2 regions of the Variovorax sp. GW823-FHT04F07 genome follow, and region 2 is predicted to be linked to the other one. Evidence: predicted binding sites of a transcription regulator. Region 2 holds the regulator's gene; the other holds the start of a gene.
The links. The regulator sigma-54, encoded in region 2, starts transcription at its own class of promoters, with help from an activator protein. The targets are predictions, from matches to a motif close to TGGCANGNAANCTGCTTT.

Region 1 (3,408 bases), on a different contig from region 2:
GTGCGCCCCGGCCGCTACAGCATGCGCGCCGAGAGCAAGGAAATGACCGTGATGTTCTGTGACATGCGCGACTTCACCCGGCTGTCCGAGCAGATGGCGCCGGCCGAGCTGCAGGCCTTCCTGAACACCGTCTTCAGCCGGCTCACCGAGGTGATCAGCGCGCACCGCGGCACCGTCGACAAATACATGGGCGACTGCGTCATGGCCTTCTGGGGCGCGCCCATCGACACGCCCGGCCACGCCGCGCTCGCCGTGCAGGCGGCGATCGACATGGCCGCCGCCGTGCACGACATCAACCGCCAGCACCGCGCCAACGGCCGCCCCGAGATCAGCGCGGGCATCGGCCTGAACAGCGGCCTCATGAGCGTCGGCGACATGGGCTCGACCGCGCGCCGCAGCTATACCGTGGTTGGGGACGCGGTCAATCTCGCGTCCCGGCTGGAGGGCCTGAGCGGACACTACGGGGTCGAGATCGTTGCCAGCGGCGCCACCCGCGAGGCGGCGCCCGGGTTCGTCTGGCAGGAACTCGACAGCGTGCGCGTCAAGGGCAAGGCCCAGGCCGTCGCCATCTACACCCCGCTCGCGCCGGAAGCCACAGCCGAGGCGCAGGACACACGGCAGCAACTCGACCGCTGGAGCCAGGTGCTCGCCGCCTACCGCCGGCAGGATTGGGCGCTGGGCCGGAACTTGCTGGCTCCCCTGCTCGCCGCGGATGCGAAAAAAGTCCTTTACCAGCTCTACGCCCAGCGTTTAGCCTCGATGGCGCTTCGCCCGCAAGACCCGGACTGGGACGGCGCCACCCGGTTCGACACCAAATGACGACAGACGCATACAAGGGGTCTTCCACAATGCAGGTTCGCGTGCTGGGTTGCTCGGGCGCCATCGCCAAGGACTGCCGCACCACCTCGTTCCTGGTCGATGCGGACCTGCTCGTGGACGCCGGCACGGGCGTCGGCGACCTCACCCTCGACGAGATGGCCGCCATCGACGACGTGGTGCTCACCCACTCGCACCTCGACCACATCGCCGCCCTGCCCCTGATGCTCGACGCCGTCGGCAGCCGCCGCACTCGGCCCTTGCGCGTGCATGCCCTGGCGGCCACCATCGACGCACTGCGGGCGCATGTGTTCAACAACGTCATCTGGCCGAATTTCGAACGCATTCCCAGCCCCGAATCGCCGTTCGTGAGCTTCCACGAGATCACGGTCGGGCAACGCCTCGAGCTGGGCAGCGACGCCCCCAAGCTGATCGAGGTGCTGCCGGCCGTCCACACCGTGCCGGCCTGCGGCTTCGCCATCCGCCGGGCGGAAGGCGGCGCCCACTGGGTCTTCAGCGGCGACACCGAACGCAACCCGCCCTTCTGGGAGCGCATCAATGCGATCGACGTGGCGATGCTGGTCATCGAGACCGCCTTCAGCTCCCGCGAAGAAGCCTTGGCCGAACGCAGCCTTCACCTGTCGCCGGTGGCCCTGGCGCACGAGCTGGCGCACATCGATCCGGGGAAGCAATACCCGATCTACATCACCCACACCAAGCCGGCGGAGACCGAAGAAATCATGAGCCAGATCGAGATGCTGGCGGGGCGGGAGGTGGCTGGGTTGGCGCAGCGGGACATCCGTTGGCTCAAGGCGGATGGAGTGCTGACCTTCTGATAGGGCCCGGTCGGGCATGACAAATTTGTCGACACAATTGGCATCTGAGTGCGAGTTGTGTCACATCATGTAACCATCTTGTGACCAAAGACGGCCTGGTCGAGGGCTGCAGGGTGGGGAAGCTGGGTGGCACGGATGCTGCGGAAGGTTCCTCGCTCCGGGCTGGTTCCCGGGCTCTACAAACCAACCTGGAGTTAATCGAATGAACCGTCGCACTCTCGCTCGCCGCGCACAAGCCGGCTTTACCCTCATCGAATTGATGATCGTTGTGGCGATCATTGGTATCTTGGCTGCGGTGGCTCTGCCGGCATACAAGGACTACACCATCAAGGCCCGCATGTCTGAAGTGGTTCTGGCCGCATCGCAATGCCGCACGACGATTAGCGAAACGATCCAAAGCATGGACGCGGCCGCAACGCTCTCCAACGCCGCGAACGCCAATGCCTTTGGCTGCGATGCGACGACCCCCACCAAGATGGTCCAGTCCATCTCTACGAATGGCGCCACGGGCGCGATCACCGTGGTTCCGCATGCGGCCAACTTGGGCACGACGTTCGCCGCGACCGATACCATCGTTCTGACGCCTAGCTATCAAGTTGCCGGCACCGCAACCGCCTATGCTCTGAACGCTGCCGGCGGCGGCCAAGGCACCCAAGTGTTCGAGTGGAAGTGCACCTCGACCGCCAATGCTGCCAAGTACGCCCCGGGTTCGTGCCGCTAAGCCCTGAGGCATTCCAAAGAGCCGCCTTCGGGCGGCTTTTTTGCGTCTGCGCGGTGCTGTCTTTGAGCGCGGCGCTTTACGCGGTTTGAGAACTGCGCCGGGGCGTCTATGGATGGCGGGGGTAAGGCCATCCTTGCTGGTTTTGCAGGCAGGCCAAGACCAGCGAGACAACCGGCATCTTGATCCGCGTTGTTCAAATTTGCTGGATGCCGCCAAGCGGTTGCTGTTGCGCGATGTGCGGCATTTGCTGATCGAATGCATCGCATAGCATTGAAAGTCACATAAAGACACATTCTTAAACAAGTGCAAAAACCTCTCCGGCCGGCCAATCAAGCTATTGAGCACGAGTCGCGTGGGCTTTTGTGCGCGGCATGCCTTGGTCTTCAGCCCTCGCGTCGCCAACGCGGTCTGACAGCCATCGAACTGTTGGTCACGCTCTCCATTTTGGCGATCCTGCTCGGCATTGCCGCCCCTTCGATGTCGCGCTTCGTCAACCAGTGGCGTGCTTCCAATACCGTCAACGCCCTGACCGGCTCGCTGCGCATTGCGCGCACCGAGGCGATTGCGCGTGGACGCCCGGTTGTTGTGTGCCGGGTGGCGTCCAGCACCGCCACCGCCTGTGAGACCGCCGCGGGCGCCAAAGGCTACGCCAGCGGCTGGATCGTGTTCGTCAACAACGATCGCGACGCCAACAACGACTTTTCTTCGACGAACGGCGATGAGCTGTTGCTTCGTCAGGTGGAGCCCTCCGGCATCGCGTCCATCAAGCTCAAGACCGCAGGGCGCTTTGTCTTCATGCCCAACGGTCTGCTGAACGGCGCTGCCAACGGCATCGACATCGACGCCACCGGTTTCAGCAGTGCCAGCGCCACGCCGTGGGCGCGCAAGGCCCTCTGCATCACCAAGCCTGGTCGTGTCCGCTACGTAGCGAACGCGACCGACTGCGATAGCAACGAGGGATGAGGTCGCCCGACAGCTCGGCCGTACCTGGACAGCCCCGCCCTCTCTTCACGGACATGAAAACCCACAACAGAC
Region 2 (3,408 bases):
CTGAAGTCGAACAGCGACGCGGTGAAGCGCTTCAAGAGGCTGCCGCGCCCGGCCGGGAACGGGTTGAACAGGCGCAGCTCCACGTTCGGCGTGGCAGCCAGCCCGAGCAGCAGCTCGTCTTCGCCCGAGGTGTACAGGTCGTCCATCAACAGGCGCACGCGCACGCCGCGCTGGGCCGCATCGCGCAGGGTGCGCAGCAGGTAGCGGCCGGTCTCGTCGTTCTCGATCTGGTAGTACTGCACGTCGAGCGTGCGCTGCGCGCGGCGCGCCAGCTGCAGCCGCGTGTCGAAGGCGAAGTCGCCGCCGGGCATCAGGCGAAAGCCGCTGAGGTCGGGGTCGGGCTGCGAGGCCAGCGCGATCTTGCCGAGCGCAGTGTCGGTCGAGACGGCGATGGCCTTGGTGGGCGGGCGCGGTGCGTCGTCGGGCAGCGTTGCGCAGCCGGCAAACAGCAGCGCCGCCGCGACGACGACCACCCAATGCCCACAGCGCGACAGCAGGCGGCTCGTCATCGTCGGTCTTCTAGAGTGCCTTGCGCAGATTGGCGGGCGCGATGCGCAGCGCTTCGCGGTACTTGGCGACGGTGCGGCGCGCGCACTCGATGCCCTGCTCTTTCAGCATCTCGGAAATCTGGCTGTCGGACAGCGGCTTCTTGATGCTCTCGGAACTCACGAACTGCTTGATCAGCGCGCGCACTGCCGTGCTCGACGCGTTGCCGCCGGTCTCGGTGCCCAGCGCCGAGCCGAAGAAGTACTTGAGCTCGACCGTGCCGAAGGGCGTGGCCATGTACTTGGCGGTGGTCACGCGCGAGATGGTCGACTCGTGCAGGCCCAGTTCGTCGGCGATCTCGCGCAGCACCAGCGGGCGCATGGCCAGCTCGCCGTGCACGAAGTAGCTCTTCTGGCGCTCGACGATGGCGTTGCTCACGCGCAGGATGGTGTCGAAGCGCTGCTGGATGTTCTTGATGAACCAGCGTGCCTCCTGCAGCCGCTGCGACAGCGCCTGGCTGCCCTCGCCCTTGTGCGACTTGAGCGCGCCGGCGTAGATGTCGTGCACGCGCAGGCGCGGCATGACCTCGGGATTCAGCATGACGCGGAACTTCACGTTGGTGCCGCGCCCGGTCTTGGTGACGATCACGTCGGGGATGACGATGTTGCGTTCGACGTCGACAAAGCGGCGGCCCGGCTTGGGCTCCAGGCGCGCAATGATCTGCAGCGCCGAGCGCACCAGCTCTTCGTTGGTGCGCGTGAGCGTGGCCAGGCGCTTGAAGTCGCGCCGCGCGAGCAGCTCCATCGGCTGCTTGCAGATCGCGATGGCGGTCTTGCGGATGAGCGCTTCGGCCTCGGTCTCGTCTTCGTTCGCGAGTGCTTTCAGCTGGATGCTCAGGCATTCGCCGAGGTCGCGCGCGCCGACACCGGCGGGCTCCAGGCTCTGCAGCAGGCCGAGCGCCACCTGGAAGTGGTGCACGAGGTCGTCGAACTGGTCGTTGTCGTCGCCCGCCAGGCCCGAGGCCAATGCGGGCAGCGAGTCTTCGAGGTAGCCGTCGTCGTTGAGCGATTCGATCAAAAAGCGCAGCGCGGCGCAGTCGTTCTCGTTGAGCCGCAGGCTCAGCGCCTGGCGGTGCAGGAAGGACTGCAGCGACTCCTGGCTGCGCGCGAGCTCGGTGGCGTCGGCGCGCTCGTCGTCGCCCAGGTTGTTCTGGCGTGCGGGTGCGTCGCTGCCCCACTCGCTGTCGTCGGGTGCCATCTCGACGGTGCCGTCGCCTTCCCAGTCGGGCTCGCGCTCGGTGATCTCGGCGGCGGGGCCATCGGATTCGGGCGTGGACGTGGTTTCGCTGGCGGTGGTCGTCGCGCTGCTGGTCGGCCCCGGGGCGAAATCGCCTTCGCCGGTTTCACCGCCATCGTCGCGCGGCACGGGCGTGTCGACAGCATCGAGCCCGAACTCCTCGCGCGCCGCTTCTTCCGCGGTGCGTTCGAGGAACGGGTTCTCGTCCAGCATCTGCTCCACCTCCTGGCTCAGTTCGAGCGTGGAGAGCTGCAGAAGCCGGATCGACTGCTGCAGCTGTGGCGTCAAGGCCAGATGCTGCGAGACGCGAAGGGACAGCCCTTGCTTCATGGAGACGCGACCCTCCCTTACATGCGGAAGTGCTCGCCCAGGTACACCCTGCGTACCTCGGCGTTGTCGACGATCTCCGAGGGTGTGCCTTGTGCCAGCACGTGCCCGTCGCTGATGATGAACGCGTGATCGCAGATGCCCAGCGTTTCACGCACGTTGTGGTCGGTGATGAGCACGCCGATGCCGCGCTCTTTCAGAAAGCTGATGATCCGCTGGATCTCGATCACCGCGATCGGGTCGATGCCGGCGAAGGGCTCGTCCAGCAGGATGAAGCGCGGCTGCGTGGCCAGCGCGCGTGCAATTTCAACGCGGCGGCGCTCGCCGCCCGACAGCGCGAGCGCGGGCGAATCGCGCAGGTGGTCCACGCGCAGGTCGGCCAGCAGGTCGGCCAGTCGCTCTTCGGTGTGCTGCTTGGTCAGCGGCATCATGCGGCCGTTGGCGTCGGGCTCGCGCTGCAGCTCGAGCACGGCGCGCACGTTTTCCTCGACCGTGAGCTTGCGGAAGATCGAGGCCTCCTGCGGCAGGTAGCTCAGGCCCATGCGCGCGCGGCGGTGGATGGGCATGTGGGCGATGGGCTCGCCGTCGATGGTGATCTCGCCGGCGTCGGCGCGCACCAGCCCGACGATCATGTAGAACGAGGTGGTCTTGCCCGCGCCGTTGGGGCCGAGCAGTCCGACGACCTCGCCCTTTTGCACATCGAGCGAGACGTCTTTCACGACCGTGCGGCTGCCGTAGCTCTTCTTGAGGCCGCGCGCTACGAGGCGGCTGCCCGGAATGCCGTCGGCGGTCTGGGTTCCTGCGGTTTCGATCACTTGCGCCCTTCCCCTTCGGGGCCGCCCAGCGTGGTGCTCGGGCGCAGCCCGGCGCCGGGCGCGGGGGTGGGTGCCGGGGCCGCAGGCTTCTTGCCGCCGGCTGCCGGTGCGGAACCGCCCGCCGCCGGGGCCGCGGCGGCCTTCGGCGTGAGGATGGCCTTCACGCGGCCGCCGCCGCCCGCCGAGACGCCGGCGTTCGGCGGCACGAGGGAGCCGTTGACGGTGTAGGTGTCGTTGCTCTGGTCGTAGACGATCAGCGCGCCGCTGCTCTCGTCGTTGGCCGTGGCGCCGATCAGCCGGCGCATGACGGCGCGGCGGATGAACTTGACGTTGTCGGCGCGGCTGTCGTACTCGATGACTTCCGACTCGCCCTCGATCCACTCGTCGCCGGCGTTGCGCTTCTGCTTGTAATAGGCCAGCTTGCCGGGCGCCGCCGTGACCACGCCGTACTGGTAGCCCTCGGCGTCCTGGCGCACGTCCAGCC

Region 1: AC1RAA_RS19955 (pilin) is a predicted target of sigma-54. The motif match lies at 1,780-1,797, and genes of this name have one in related genera.

Annotation. Positions count from the first base shown of each region.
Region 1 covers NZ_JBXAIG010000004.1:181,669-185,076, forward strand. The annotation lists gene AC1RAA_RS19945 (CHASE2 domain-containing protein) at 1-819, shown strand, start outside; gene AC1RAA_RS19950 (3',5'-cyclic-nucleotide phosphodiesterase) at 849-1,652, shown strand; gene AC1RAA_RS19955 (pilin) at 1,855-2,373, shown strand; gene AC1RAA_RS19960 (GspH/FimT family pseudopilin) at 2,677-3,336, shown strand; gene pilV (type IV pilus modification protein PilV) at 3,390-3,408, shown strand, end outside.
Region 2 covers NZ_JBXAIG010000009.1:111,599-115,006, forward strand. The annotation lists gene AC1RAA_RS29105 (phospholipase D family protein) at 1-509, opposite strand, end outside; gene rpoN (RNA polymerase factor sigma-54) at 520-2,112, opposite strand; gene lptB (LPS export ABC transporter ATP-binding protein) at 2,130-2,924, opposite strand; gene lptA (lipopolysaccharide transport periplasmic protein LptA) at 2,921-3,408, opposite strand, start outside.